2 regions of the Ruminiclostridium herbifermentans genome follow, and region 1 is predicted to be linked to the other one. Evidence: riboswitches for the same ligand, from Rfam matches in the RefSeq annotation. Region 1 holds a riboswitch; the other holds the start of a gene.
What was found. Region 1 has a riboswitch for thiamine pyrophosphate ahead of thiD (bifunctional hydroxymethylpyrimidine kinase/phosphomethylpyrimidine kinase). Riboswitches for the same ligand answer to the same signal wherever they lie in the genome.
Positions count from the first base shown of each region.

Region 2: it holds a riboswitch for thiamine pyrophosphate, as region 1 does, so the genes downstream of both, thiT (energy-coupled thiamine transporter ThiT) here and thiD (bifunctional hydroxymethylpyrimidine kinase/phosphomethylpyrimidine kinase) in region 1, are expected to answer to the same signal.

Region 1 covers NZ_CP061336.1:114,920-123,138, reverse strand. The annotation lists gene EHE19_RS00525 (cysteine peptidase family C39 domain-containing protein) at 240-1,271, shown strand; gene thiE (thiamine phosphate synthase) at 1,281-1,925, opposite strand; gene thiM (hydroxyethylthiazole kinase) at 1,903-2,727, opposite strand; gene thiD (bifunctional hydroxymethylpyrimidine kinase/phosphomethylpyrimidine kinase) at 3,053-3,844, opposite strand; TPP riboswitch at 4,066-4,162, opposite strand; gene EHE19_RS00505 (histidine phosphatase family protein) at 4,328-5,266, opposite strand; gene EHE19_RS00500 (PLDc N-terminal domain-containing protein) at 5,462-5,659, opposite strand; gene EHE19_RS00495 (ABC transporter permease) at 5,795-6,556, opposite strand; gene EHE19_RS00490 (ABC transporter ATP-binding protein) at 6,531-7,472, opposite strand; gene EHE19_RS00485 (HlyD family secretion protein) at 7,508-8,219, opposite strand, start outside.
Region 2 covers NZ_CP061336.1:1,902,082-1,910,300, forward strand. The annotation lists gene spoIVA (stage IV sporulation protein A) at 1-423, shown strand, start outside; gene thiT (energy-coupled thiamine transporter ThiT) at 681-1,229, opposite strand; TPP riboswitch at 1,421-1,529, opposite strand; gene uvrA (excinuclease ABC subunit UvrA) at 2,107-4,938, shown strand; gene EHE19_RS07945 (DUF47 domain-containing protein) at 5,086-5,709, shown strand; gene EHE19_RS07950 (inorganic phosphate transporter) at 5,702-6,700, shown strand; gene EHE19_RS07955 (DUF47 domain-containing protein) at 6,988-7,611, shown strand; gene EHE19_RS07960 (inorganic phosphate transporter) at 7,604-8,219, shown strand, end outside.

The DNA.
Region 1 (8,219 bases):
CTGAAATTCTTTTCATGGTGATATTTTTTTGCTAAAATTAGGATATAAATCCATTTTGCAAATAATTATATAATAAAACTCAATTAAATGTCTATCAAATCAAAATAGGATTACTACTATGATTCACTATTGTTTGTTAACTTTATTTTTAAGTCTATCTACAATGATATTTCCCACTATTTAACACTATTTTTATTTAGAAATAATATTTTATATTACATAGAGAAAGGAATCAGCTTATGAAAAAATTACTTGAACCAATGAGTGCCTTTTATGGTATGAAGGATATGTTAGGTATTGATGACCCTTTTGGTGATTGTATGTGTATGTCTGATTTAGCTACGTTAAATTACTTTGGCCTAAGCAATTTAGAAATTTTATATAATTTACACTTTGCTTATAAGTTTTTAGAAGTCAACAATGTTGGATATTCAGCATTTGGTTTAGATACTTTTATGTTTGAGGATAGAAAAGACATATTAAAAGGCTTAGGAATAACTATTATAGAAAAGCACCCACAGATGGATTGTTTAGTTGAAAGCATACGTGAATCAATAATGAATAACAGACCCATTTTCCTTTTTGTAGATCTTTTCTATCAGAAAGGGAGATATTTTTATTATAACAATCAGCACGGAGCCCATGCTTGTCTTGTATATGGTTTTGATGACGAGAATCAATTAGTATATACTATTGACAATTATGATGGATACAAAACTTACACAGTCACTTATGATATGATAGTCCAGTATTGTAAAGGTATTTTTCAATATTGCAATTTCAGACCAGACTCACTATATTTTCGTGAATACTGCTTCAATGGCACTAATCTTGAATTTAACGAGGAATATAATACTAAAATTCTTATGAAATATTTTAAAAATTCATTAGATACTGCAGATAAGAGAACTGCTGGCTTAAATTCAATTAAAATTCTTAGTGAGAGGCTAGAAGACTTAATGAATTTAAAGTCCTTTGAAGAAAATCTTTCTAGTGTTATATACAAAAGAGGTTCCGAATGTTTTATGATTAAAAATCTCTATCAATATAATGTTTTTGATAAAAATATTCAACTGGAGATAGACAGTAAACTAAACGCAATTTTAGAAAATTGGGCACGTATAAGAAGTATTGCTATTCATTATAACAGGAGCAGCAGAGGGCTCACTGATAAATGTATAAATATTAGAAAAAGATTAGATAGCATTTATCAGGATGAAATAGCATATAGTGACTTACTGTATAGCCAATTTAGACAGTTTTTGAAATAAAATCTCATTTTATCCAAAACAACTATCAGAAAGCCCTCTAATCTCTCTAGCAGCCTCAAAAATATTATCCTCTGCAAAGATAGCTGAAACAACAGCAATCCCATCCACTCCGCTACCCTTTAGCTGCATTATATTCTGCTTTGTAATGCCTCCAATTGCAACAACAGGAATTGAGACTGCTTGACAAATTGCTTTCACCGTCTCAATACAAACAGCATTTGCATCTAATTTTGTGGTAGTGGAAAATACTGCTCCAACTCCAATATAATCTGCACCCATTTTTTCTGCAAGTACAGCTTGCTCTACAGTCTGAGCCGATACTCCAAGAATCTTATCTCCTATCTTGTTCCTTACATCATCTGCCTGCATATCACGCTGTCCAACATGAACTCCATCGGCTCCGCATGCTATTGCAACATCTACATCGTCATTAATGACAAATGGAATCTTATACTTATCTGTTACTTTTTTAATTTCATTAGCCAAAGCTAAATATTCATCAAAAGTAATATCTTTTTCCCTAAGCTGTATAAAGGTTGCCCCTCCTCTAATGCATTCTTCAACCTGCTCTGCCAGTAAATTGTTTCCCAGCCACATTCTATCGGTAACAGCATATAGTCTCATGGACTCTTTACTTAATTTCAATTTTAGCACCTTCCTTTAGCTTCTCTGCAGTCATTTTACTTATTTCATCAATAATGTATGTACGCAAGGTTGAAGAACCTTTATCCTCTTCCATAATACGCTTGTAAGCCAATTCTCCTGCCAATCCCATTGTACAAACAGCTGCAGTCGCAGCAAGCAAAGGTTCCTCCTGATTAGCACCTACAAAAGCAGCTATCATAGCCGACAACATGCAACCTGTACCAGTGACTTTTGACATGGTAGAATGCCCATTTCTTATAATATAAGCCTTTTCACTGTTTGCAACAATATCAATTGCTCCTGTTATAACAATAATTGCTCCTGTCCTTTTGCTTAATCTTTTTGAAAAAGCAACAACCTCATCCAGATTTAATTCCGTAACCGCATCACTGACATTAGCATCAACTCCCTGAGTTGTTCCGCTGCCTTTATCTACTGTCTTAATCTCAGAAATATTTCCACGAATGACGCTGAATTTTATATTTTCCAGCAAATCAAAGGTTGTATTGGTTCTAAAGCTTGATGCTCCTGCTCCAACAGGGTCTAGCACAATTGTATGAGAAAGTTCATTTGCCTTCTTGCCAGCTTTAAGCATAGAGTTAATAGTTCTGCTGTTGAGTGTTCCAATATTGATGTTCAAAGCCGTGCATAAAGAAGTAATTTCTTCAACCTCCTTCACATCATCAGCCATAATGGGCGAAGCCCCGCAAGCCAAAAGTACATTTGCCACATCATTTACAGTTACATAATTGGTAATGCAATGTACCAGTGGGTGTTTATTATTTATATTATCAAAAATTTTTGTAAACATATATATGTTCATGTCTCACAGCTGCACAAAACTACAAAATGACATGAACCTCGCACCTCCCTTGAGATTTAATTTATCTGTTCAATTTTAATACTCACCAAACAACCAAGGTAGTATTCATGTATGTTTATGGGTGTATTTTTTACAATTATTCAGAAAGCTCTAAATTTTTTGCTATCACACTAAATGAACCATGGATGGTGAATGTGGAAAGCAACTAAAGCATTTATGAACTCAAAAGCACATCATTTATGTAAATAGCACCTACATCAGCAAAAAACGCTTGCGTTTTTTGAGACTCGAAAGTGTACCATGTAAGCACCAACTATACTTTTGAGTTAATTCCAAAGGTATGGTCTAGAGGACCACTTCCCTTGCCTAAATTCAAATTTGCTTTTAGGGCACCTGATATATATTTTTTCCCATTGCTAACGCATTCCGCCATATTGTAGCCCATAGCCATATTGCTTGCTATTGCAGAAGATAACGTACAGCCTGTACCATGCGTATTATCATTATCAATTCGTTCCCCATAAAACCATTGATACTTGCCCTTATGATACAGCAAATCATTTGCATCATTTAGCTGATGCCCACCCTTTATCAAAATTGCACCACTGTATTTCTGTGCTATTTTTTCTGCAGCATAAACCATATGTTCCGCTTTTGTTATATGTATTCCACTCAGCACTTCTGCTTCTGGTATATTGGGCGTAATAATATCTGCAACAGGAATAAGCTTTTCTACTAAAGCAGTTACAGCTTCATCAGCCAAAAGCTTACTGCCGCTCGTAGAAATCATAACAGGGTCCAATACAATTTTTTTTGCATTTTCATTAATTAATTTAGCGGCTATGGTTTCTATTAATCCTTTGCTTGAAACCATTCCAATTTTAATAGCATCGGGGTAAATATCACTGAAAATACTGTCTAATTGTTTTTCTAAAAAATCAGCTGGTACTTCCATAATTCCAAATACACCAGTTGTATTTTGAGCTGTAAGTGCCGTTATAGCACTCATTGCATAAAGCTTATGTGCTGTAATTGTTTTGATGTCCGCCTGAATTCCCGCTCCACCACTACAGTCACTGCCTGCTATTGTTAAAACTGTCTTCATATATGGTTTTCTCCCTTATATTGTGGCAAGGCGACTAATTCAATATTTACCTGTATGTTTTAACTATCTCAACTTTCACAAATTCATTTTTATGATCAAGCTTATCAAGGGATTATTGAAAGAATAAGAACTTTAATTAGAATGGTTCATATTTCTATCATTTATTTAAAAGAAATTAATAATAAACAAAAAGTGCCTATCCTAGAGAATAGGCACCACATTATTTCTAAATAAATGCTCCCTACGACAGTATTAACTGACAGGTTCAAAGGGTCAGACAATGTCTTCTCAACTTAATTAGTTCCCCTGCACAAAATTATTTAATTTAATAGCATTATATTCGTACTATGCTATAATGTCAAGCATATTATTGCGTTATGAGTATATAGTTTACTGATGCTTAATTGAAAAAATTATTTCCATCCTAAAATCATAAGCAGCGGAGTTAACTTTACAAATTTGCATAAGTGGAAGAAGCGGAATCTAAGCTTCTTTTTCCAGATAATCAACCAAAAATTCCGAATTTTTTTCAACACAGCCGACACAAGAGAGCCTTCTACCTTGTCTTATTTCTTTACACTTTAAATCTCCAGCATGCTTTAAAAAGTAATTCTCTAATTCAGATAATTGATTCTCTGCTGAGCAGTTCTGTAAAATGTACCTTGCTGCATAATAGGCACCACACATTCCTTCTGGCGCATTACCACCACCAAAACTCCTAAATACATCAATGGTATTTTCCTTTATTTCAAATTGGTTTTTAAATGCACAAAGTACAGCTTGAGCACAATTCATCTTCTGACAGCCTTCTTTACCAAGATAATAATTTTTGGCACTATTTACTGCTGAATTCAAATAATCAACTGAATTATATAACTCAACCTGCCACTTGCCATTTTCATATTTTATAAGGTTTAAACAAGCATTCTTTATAATTGTAGTCCCAGTATCAATTGTATTGTCTGAAACAAATTTTAGTATGGATTTTATCATTGCTCCATGAGAAACAATAATAATCTTTTTCCCCTCATATTCTTTTACTATGTAATCCAATGCTCTTCTGGTTCTTTCAGCCAATTCATTATCGCCTTCTTTACCGGGAATAATACCATCTGAAAAAATCTGTTTCTGCTGCTCAAGTGTCATCCCTGAACCTTTTCCAAAATCTCTTTCTATAAAATCGTCTATGGTGGTTATTTCATTTATTCCAACACTTTCACCAATAATTTTTGCAGTATTTAATGCCCTTTTAAGAGGACTTGACACTATAGCATCCCATTGAAATTTTTTTAGATGCTTTGCTACTAAATATGCTTGCTCTTCTCCATTTTTGTTTAATTCAATATCTTCTCTTCCTTGAATCATTTTTTTTGTATTCCAATCAGTTTCACCATGACGTACTATACAAATTTCTGTAACCATTGCTAAAATCAATATTCCATACTAGGTACAAACTTAAATAATGTACCATCTGGACTATGAACCTCCCCTTATATAATCAATACCGTAAAATTATAACGTATATTAGTCAGCTGTTTCTAGACCCAAAATTTCTATTATTAACTTAAAAAGTTCATAATCTTGTAATTTCATCAGAGCATCTAAAACCAGTCCTAATTAATCATTCTTTTTTGCAAAAATAAAGTAGCCGATTGGTCCAAATATATTTATAAATAGAATGATGAGCACCCATATAAACTTCTTTCCTAATCTTAATCTTTGAATATCACACTTATATAAATCTACTAATGCAAATATCTTTAGAATAATTTCTACTACTAAATAAGGTATTACTAATTTAATGTCAAAAGGCATAGTTTTCCCTCCAATACATTGTATTTCCAAATATGTAAACATATATGTCTAAATCTATGATAGTATATTACCAAATTGATATAAATAAATCTACTCATTCATAAAAATAATAAAACTCAATATTGATTATTATGATTACATCTCTTGATTTCTAAATGATAGTATACTTAATGCTATAAATACAACAATTAATAATATAGAACAATAAACAGGTGCCAAATTATTTATAGCATACCAACCTTTTCTTACTAATAAAATCTGATTGCCCTTAAGAGTTGCTGGTGTATAATAACCAATTATTTTTTCAATGTAACCAGTAAGGTTAATTATTGTGAAACCAAGAAATGAACATATCCCTGCTACTGTCAAATTTGATGCTATCGTACTAAAAAAAGTAGTCATTGTTATAAACACCATAATATATAGAAAATAATAAGCAACTGCTATTATAAAGCCCGAGAAATTAAACCGATGAAATAAAACTATAGTATAATAAATAAATGCTGCAGACCCCAATGTTAAGGATATGAGAATTAAAAAACTTTGAGATAATAATTTACTAAAAATGTATCCACTCTTAGAAACAGGTTTTGTTGTTAAAAGCATTAAAACGCCATTCATTTTTTCTTCTACAACAATATTCATTGTAGTAAAAATAAGAATAACTACTTGAATTTGATTTAGATTTTTGAAAAATTGATCATATGCATCAAATACAGTAGGTTTTGGTATTACTATGTGCGCAGTACCAGATATACTTTTTATAAGTTCAGGAGCTGCTAATGCAGAAATAGGACTCAATATACCAAATATTATAAATAATAAAGGCATAACAATAATTTTTCGAGTTTTCACCATCTCTTTAAATTCTTTAGCTATTAATACCCTTTGGTTCATTCTTTTTCAGCACCTCCATAAAGATATCTTCTAGTGACGGTTCAACTCGTTTAAATTCCAATAATCCCCAATTGTTATTACTAATAACTTGTGGTATTATCCTTTCAATTTCTTCACCATTTTTGGATAAAAACTCAATCCCACCATCAATACTATCTTTAATATCTAAAAAATATTCATAATTACTTAAACATTTTATTATCTCATCATTTCTAGCTGACGTTTTTAGATTATACTTTAAATGAAAATATTCCTTTTTTAAATTTGTAATTGAATCTTCAACCAGAAGATTCCCCTTATCTAATACGCAAACTTTATCACATACACTTTCAACATCATTTAAAATATGTGTTGAAAAAAAGACAGTTGTCTCACCAGAAAGTTTTTTAATTATATCAAGAATCTCTTTTCTGCCAATAGGGTCTAATGCTGAAGTTGGTTCATCTAATAGAACAACTTTAGGATTATGAATAAGGGTCTGTGCGATACCAAGTCTTTGCTTCATTCCTCTCGAATAGCTTCCAATAGGCTTTGAACTATCCTCTAATCCTACTATGTCAAGTAGTTTTTTAGTTCTTTCCCTAATGACTGATTTCTTTAAATTAAAAATGTTACCACAAAAATATAAGTATTCTTTTGCTGTCATCCATTTATAAAATGAAGGAACATCAGGTACAAAACCAATATCATACTTGTATTTTGTATCATTGAAACATATCTTATTTGATGCAATATATATTTCGCCTGAAGTAGGTTTTGCAAGACCTAATAGCATTCTGATCGTCGTAGTTTTTCCAGCACCATTAGGACCTAAAAAGCCGTACACAGAACCATATGGGACATTTAAATTTAAGTTGTTTACTACTGTAGTATTCTTATATACTTTTTTAAGGTTTATAGTCCTAATTGCAAGCATATTAATATCCTTTCTAACAAGCCTAAAACCATAATCTACTCTGTAGGAATTTTTACATCAACGTTATAATTAGGCAATAACAATTTATCAGGATCATCATATTTGATTTTTATAGGTATAACTGTTTCGCCGTCCTTTTTGCCTCCCATAACAGAAACCTCAATTATTGTGCCTTTAAGGACTTTATTCTTCGCTGAAATTGGAATAATCTCTACTTCAGTTCCTTTAACAATTCCTTCTATTTGGTCTTCTGGAACATCTGCCTCTATGTATAAATTTTCAAGACTAATTATGTTCAATATTTTCTGATTTTTGTTAACATATGTGCCCTCATCAACATATATATCATTTATAATTCCTTGGTTTAATCCTGATGTAATTTCATTATTCCTAATTTTGGAGTTATTTATTTTCTCTTGAAGTCTTTTAATATCCTCTTCTAATATGCTTATTTTTTGGTTTTGTATCTCTATTTGGATACTTTCTGATGCCTGATTGGGTTTATCTAATGTAATTAGTTGTTGGTTAAGTGCAAGGATTGACTCATTAATCTGATATTGTGTGTTTAACTTATATGCTTCTAATTCATTCTCAATGTCATTTATTTTTTTTTCATTTTCTTCAACTACAATAGCAGATTTGTCCAACTCACTTTTAGAAATAGCTCCCTCATTATAAAGTCTTTGATTTAACTCCATATCTTTTTTTGAGTTTAAATAATCTTTATTTGCTTTCTCTAAATCACTT
Region 2 (8,219 bases), 1.8 Mb from region 1:
GTAGAGTATGCTCTCCATGAAGTAAAAGTAAAGGGCTATGGAATGGTTTCTCCTCAAATGGATGAACTTACTCTAGAAGAACCTGAAATAATCAAGCAAGGCAATAGATATGGGGTTAAGCTTCATGCAAGTGCACCTTCAATTCACATGATTCGTGCGGATATAGAGACTGAGATAGCGCCAATGGTAGGAACTGAAAAGCAATCTGAAGAGTTGGTTTCATATTTGTTAAAAGAATTTGAAAATGATACTACTAAGCTTTGGGAATCAAATATATTTGGAAAATCTCTACATGAATTAGTGCAGGAGGGCTTGCAGAACAAACTATTTAGGATGCCTGAGGATGCTCAAATGAAGCTGCAGGAGACACTGCAGAAAATAATTAATGAGGGCAGCGGCGGCTTAATTTGCATAATTTTGTAGAAATATAATAAAGCAGTTATAGCTTTCACCACATTTAAACAAGTATGCCTAATAGTATTAAAAGTTAATCAACCTTTGAAGTTTAAAATTGAGGAACTTATTTAAATAATATATAAATCATATTGATGTGTATCCCGATTGGGACGCAACCTAAGAATGGATATAAGAAATGCGGAAATGTTGCTATGGCACCTTTTCCGCATTTCTTATGTTTTTGTTTAAGTACATTCGAAAGCAAATGTAATAACTAGTTTAAATTAAATTTTAACTGTTGCCACATTATTCTGTTCTATAAATCTCTTTAAAGGTTTATAAAGGGCAACAACCAGTACAGAAGAAATGAAAAATTCAGGCAGCATGTAGCTTCCATTATAGATAAGTGAATAGAGGTATATATTCATTCCTTCAGGAGCGTACATGTACCATAAAAAAACTCCCGAGATAAAATGAAAAGTAAATCTTCCAATCATAGCTATAAAAACGCTGGCTATCATTGTAAAAATGTTCTTCCTAAATAGACCTGCGAATCCAAGCATACCAAATGCAAAGATATAATCAAGGAAAATACCAACAGGATGATAGGAAAACTTTGTTCCTAGTGCAAACTGAAGAAATCCATAAACTAAACCTACCAGAACGCCATGCTTGCTGCCCCATCTGATAGCGAAAATAATAATGGGAATCATGCTTCCTAAAGTCACAGACCCACCGTTTTGAAACTCATAAATCTTTACATAACTCAAAATCATTGCAAGAGCAATCAACACTCCTGCTTCTACCAACATTTTAGTAGACATTTTTTTCATAATAACTCCTCCTTTAATACAGATAACTTAAAATATAAAAATAAATAGACTGAAATAAGACTTTTAGTGTTAAAAAATATTTAATGAATTAGCTTAGTTATACTTCTAAAGCTTACTAAATAAAAAAGTAAGAAGCATAGTATACATAAAAGCATAAAAAAAGTCATACCAGTATGAAAATGCAGTATGACATATTATTCATTATTCATTCCTACGCTGGCATTATCCAGATCAGGTATATGGGTTTTAAGTAAAACATACTTATCTCAGCCGAATTATTTTCAGCTCCCCGAATTTTATTTAGTTGTAATAATTGATGAAAGTTAGTTATATTTCATGTTTTTTAAGGCTATTATTAATCAAAAGGCCACATATTAAAAAAATTTCCAAAAATAAATAAGTTTTGAATATACCAACTTCCAATGGCTATTATATCAATTAACTAAATAAATATCAATAAAAATTCTAAAAATCAAACGAACAAATGTTTGCATTGGTATTTTTATTTGATATAATATATCGTGGTAAGCGAATTGATTATTCTCCAACTTCTATAGTTGAAGGAGCTGATTAGGTTGTCAGCTTATGAGAATACGTACAACCAAACACGATGAAATACCGCTGATGAAATAAAATTTTTCTATAATCGAAAAATAATCGAAAAATTTTATTCTGAACTTAGGTATTATGGCGTGGCTAGTAAAAATGCAAATTTATAATATAAATTTTAATAATACGGATAATGAACTCAATCTTCATAATATTTTTTATTAATTTGATCAGTCAAAATTTATTATTGAAATAGTTTCAAAATTCAGCAAACCCGTGACTGTTAATAATTTAATGATGAAGCTGGGTTGAATAGAAAGGTGAGCAAATGATTAGAGATAATATTTTTATTAAGGGTGCTCGTGAGCATAATCTCAAAAATATTGATGTTGAGATACCTAGAGACAAATTTGTTGTAATTACCGGATTAAGTGGTTCGGGGAAATCCTCATTAGCATTTGATACAATTTATGCAGAAGGTCAGAGACGATATGTTGAATCTTTATCATCATATGCCAGACAATTTTTAGGGCAAATGGAGAAGCCAGACATAGATTATATAGATGGATTATCGCCTGCAATAGCTATTGACCAAAAAACCACTAGCAGAAATCCCCGTTCAACAGTAGGAACAGTTACAGAAATACATGATTACCTCAGATTGCTGTATGCTAGAATAGGTGTACCCCATTGTCCAAAATGCGGTAAGGAAATTGCTCAGCAGACTGTGGATCAAATGGTTGACCAAATAATGGCTTTTGACGAAAATACCAGAATACAGCTGCTTGCGCCTGTTGTAAGAGGCAGAAAAGGGGAATTTCATAAATTAATTGAGGACGCAAAAAAAGGTGGTTTTGTTAGATTAAGAGTTGATGGTCAGGTAATAGATATTAATGATGATATAGTTTTGGACAAAAATAAAAAACACAATATAGAGATTGTTGTTGACAGACTTATTATTCGAAAGGATATTCAAAAGAGACTGGTTGATTCTCTTGAAACTGTTTTACAATTAAGCGGTGGAGTAGTAATTATAGATGTTGTTGGAAAAGAAGAAATACTTCTAAGCCAGAATTTTGCCTGCAGTGATTGCGGAATTAGTATAGAAGAACTTACACCAAGGATGTTTTCCTTCAACAATCCATTTGGAGCATGTCCTACATGTACAGGACTTGGTAATTTACTTAAAATTGATCCAGACTTAGTAATTCCAGATAGATCCTTATCACTTGTTGAAGGAGCCATTGTAGTTGCAGGTTGGAATGTGGAAAGTGAAGACGCATATACCAGGATGATGTTTAATGCTCTTGCAAAGCATTATAAATTTAAATTGGATGTTCCATTCCATAAGCTGCCTGCCGAAATCATAGACATTATTTTATACGGTACAAAGGGTGAAAAAATAAAGGTTGATTATGAACGTGAGTATGGCAGCGGCTCTTACATGGCGGCTTTTGAAGGTGTAATAAATACAATGGAAAGGCGATATAAGGAATCAAATTCCGAAGGCATGAAGCAGTATTATGAGCAATTTATGAGCAATAATCCTTGTCCTGACTGCAATGGGGCAAGGCTAAAGCAAGAAAGCCTCGCGGTTACAGTATGTGACAAGAATATCCATGAATTATCTATTATGTCCATTGAAGATTTAAGAGAATTTTTTGTCAATATTAATTTGAGTGATAGACACTTAATGATTGCAAATCAGATTTTGAAAGAGATTAACGCTAGAATAGGCTTTCTTGTGGATGTTGGTTTAAGTTATCTTTCATTATCAAGGACTGCTGGAACTCTTTCAGGTGGTGAGGCTCAGAGAATTAGACTTGCTACTCAAATAGGTTCTGGCTTGATGGGTGTTTTATATATTTTAGATGAGCCCAGTATTGGTTTACATCAGAGAGATAATGACAAGTTGTTAAGAACTCTTACAAGATTAAGAGATTTAGGAAACACCTTAATAGTTGTGGAACATGATGAAGAAACAATGCATGCTGCGGACCATATTATTGATATGGGACCTGGTGCGGGAGTTCATGGAGGACATATTGTTGCGGAAGGTCCAACTGAGCAAATTATTAAAAATGAAGCTTCTATTACAGGCCAGTACCTAAGTGGAAGAAAGAAAATAGTTGTTCCGAATGAGAGAAGAAAGCCAAATGGCAAATGGTTGGAAATTTTAGGGGCAAGAGCAAATAATCTTAAAAACATTAGTGCAAAGATTCCGTTAGGGGTTATGACTGCAATTACTGGAGTTTCTGGATCTGGTAAAAGTACTCTTATCAATGAAATTCTGCATAAAAGTTTGGCAAGTCAGCTAAATAGAGCAAAGACGAGACCTGCTGATCATGATACTATAAATGGAGTAAATTATTTAGATAAGGTGATCAATATTGATCAATCTCCTATTGGTAAAACTCCTAGATCTAACCCTGCTACCTATACAGGAGTTTATGACCTGATTAGGGAGGTTTATGCTTCAACCACTGAAGCAAAAATGAGAGGATATAAGGCAGGAAGATTTAGTTTTAATGTTAAGGGCGGCAGATGCGAGGCTTGTAGTGGTGATGGTATTATAAAAATAGAAATGCATTTCCTGCCGGATATATATGTACCTTGTGAGGTTTGTAAGGGAAAACGCTACAATAGGGAAACATTGGAGGTAAAATACAAAGGCAAAAGTATTTCAGATGTCTTAGATATGACTATAGAAGACGCATTAGAGTTCTTTAAAAATATACCTAGAATACAAAACAAACTGCAGACATTGTTTGATGTTGGACTTGGATATGTAAAAGTAGGACAGCCTTCAAATACCCTATCAGGCGGTGAGGCACAGAGAGTTAAGCTTGCAACTGAACTTTCTAAGAGAAGCACAGGAAAAACTTTATACATTCTTGACGAACCTACTACAGGTTTACACATTGCGGATGTGCATAGATTAATTGACATTTTGCAAAGACTTGTGGATGCTGGTAATTCAATGGTTATAATTGAGCACAATTTGGATGTAATAAAAACAGCTGATTATATTATTGATTTAGGACCTGAGGGAGGAGATAAAGGTGGAACTATTGTAGCTGAAGGTACTCCAGAACAAGTAGCGCAGGTAGAAGAATCCTATACTGGTCAATATCTGAGAAAGCTATTAGACAGTGATTGATTTATGTATGCTTTTTCTTGTTATAATAAGCTCTGTTAATTTTGTGTTAAGTAAATTTAATTATGTGTAAAGTATGTTGTAATAGAACTAACAATACATTATCATGGTTAAGTAATTGTCCAATATTATAGAAAGAAGGTATTGTTAATGTTTAGACCAACATCTAAAGAAGAGCGTTTTTTTGATTATTTTATTGAAACAAGTGAGATTATCTGCAAAGCAGCTAACCTACTAGACGATCTAACAAACAACTATGTAGATGTTAATGAGAAAATCAAAAGAATTGAAGACGCAGAGCACGCTTGCGATAAAGTGGTACACAAAATTTTCAATGAACTAAACAAATCGTTTATTACACCTATTGACAGAGAAGATATTTACTTAATAGCAAGAGAGTTAGATAACATTACTGACGATATTCAAGCAGCAGCCCAGAGATTTAGCATGTATAATGTACAAGAAGTTAGACCTGAGGCTATTGTTCTTTCTAAATTGATAGTTAATGCAACAAATGAACTAAAAAATGTAATATTAGAAATGAAAAACATGAAGAAGAGCAAGAATCTAGATAAGAAGATTATTGAAGTTAATAATATTGAAGACGAAGCAGATACTGCTTTTAGAGATGCTATGACAAACTTGTTCTTAACCGAGAAAAATGCAATTGAAGTAATAAAGTGGAAAGAAATAATTGACTTTTTCGAAAATACAATTGATGCCTGTGAAGATGTGGCAAATATTATAGAAGGGGTTGTTATGAAGCATGCTTAGCGTATCTTTGATATGTGTCATTGTATTAGCGCTGGCATTTGACTTCATAAATGGCTTCCATGATACTGCTAATTCTATTGCCACATCAGTTTCTACAAGAGTATTATCACCAAGACAAGCTATTTTTATGTCTGCCTCACTGAATTTATTAGGAGCACTAATGAGCAGTAAAGTAGCGTATACTATAACAAACGGGTTAGTTGATAACTCAATGATTAAGGTTCAATATGTTATTATTGCTACGTTAGTTGCCGCTATTATTTGGGATTTGATAACTTGGTATATTGCCATTCCAAGCAGTTCCTCACATGCCCTTATTGGAGCCCTTATCGGTTCATCAATTGCATATGCGGGTGGACTTAGTATAGTAAAATGGGATGGTGTATTCCAAAAAGTAATAATTCCGCTATTTTCGTCTCCAGTACTTGGATTTGCTATGGGCTTTCTATTTATGAAGTTTTTATTTAAAATTCTTAGTTCTTATTCTCAAAGATTTGTAAATAGATATTTTTCTAAACTGCAAATATTTTCAGCAGCATTTATGGCATACTCTCATGGTAAAAATGATGCTCAAAAGTCAATGGGTATAATAACGCTTGCTTTAGTTGGGGCAAATATGGTTGACCCAGAGAGTGGTGTCCCATTTTGGGTTATGATGTCTTGTGCCCTTGCCATGGCATTAGGAACTTCTCTTGGCGGTTGGAAGATTATAAAAACAATGGGTGTTAATATGATAAGACTTCAGCCAATTGGTGGTTTTGCAGCAGAAACTGGAGCTGCTATAGTTATTGAAACAATGTCTGCAATTGGTGCACCTGTTAGTACTACTCAGGTTATTTCAACTTCTATAATGGGTGTTGGAGCATCTAAAAGGCTTTCGGCTGTTAGATGGACACTTTGCAGAAATATTGTTTATGCATGGATATTCACTATCCCAGTTACTGCACTTCTTGGTGCTTTTATTACTATGTTATTTAAAATTTTAGTGTAGATGAAATTTAATATTTTAAAGAGTTTAATATAAACATGAATATATTTATCTATCTTTGATATAAAATATATTCATGTTTTTTATTTAGTTTTGACTTAAGAATTGTGGCTTAAAAATTGCAGGCATGGGAGAATTTAATAAATACAAGTAATTATTTGTAGCTAAACTGAAATTATGTTGATATTTAATTGTTAATTCTATGTTAACTTTGTTGTAAAAAAAATATCATTGATTTATTATGAGTAAGTAAATTTTTTGTTTTATATTATAGAAAGAAGGTATTGTTAATGTTTAGACCAACATCTAAGGAAGAGCGTTTTTTTGACTATTTTATTGAAACAAGTGAGATTATTTGCAAGGCAGCTGGTCTTCTAGATGACTTAACTAACAATTATGTTAATGTAAATGAAAAAATTAAGAGCATTGAAGATGCAGAACATGCTTGCGATACTATTGTACACAAGATATTAAACGAACTAAATAAAGCATTTATAACTCCAATTGACAGAGAAGATATTTACTTAATTGCAAGGGAGCTAGATAATATTACAGATGATATTGAAGCAGCAGCCCAGAGATTTGGCATGTACAATGTACAGAAAGTCAGACCTGAGGCTGTTGTTCTTTCAAAATTAATAGTTAATGCAACAAAAGAACTAAAAAATGTAATTTTAGAAATGAAGAACATGAAGAAGAGCAAGAGTCTACAACAAAAAATAATTGAAGTAAATAATATTGAAGATGAAGCAGATACTGCATTTAGAGATGCTATGACAAACTTGTTCTTAACTGAGAAGGACGCTGTCGAAGTAATAAAATGGAAAGAAATCATTGATTTCTTTGAAAATACCATTGATGCATGTGAAGATGTAGCAAATATAATAGAAGGAGTTGTTATGAAGCATGCTTAGTGTTTCTTTAATAGTTGTAATTCTATTAGCCCTTTCATTTGGACTAATAAATGGATTTCACGATACAGCGAATTCTATTGCCACATCTGTTTCTACAAGAGTATTATCACCAAGACAAGCTATTTTTATGTCGGCTTCATTAAATTTACTTGGTGCACTTATGAGCAGTAAGGTAGCAGAGACAATTTCAGAGGGCTTGGTTGATAGTGAAATGATTACAGTGGAGTATGTAGTAATAGCTACCTTAATTGCTGCAATTACTTGGGACTTAGTAACTTGGTATATTGCCATTCCAAGTAGTTCCTCACATGCACTTATTGGGGCTCTTATTGGTTCGTCAATTGCATATTCCGGTGGTCTTAGTATTGTAAGATGGGATGGTGTACTAAATAAAGTCATAATACCACTATTTTCATCCCCAGTTATTGGTTTTGTTATGGGATACCTGTTTATGACACTATTGTACAAATTACTCCGTCGCTTTTCACAGAGATTTGTAAATAGATGGTTTTCTAAATTCCAAATTGTATCAGCTGCTTTTATGGCTTTCTCTCACGGTAAGAATGATGCTCAAATATCGATGGGTATTATTACATTAGCTTTAGTTG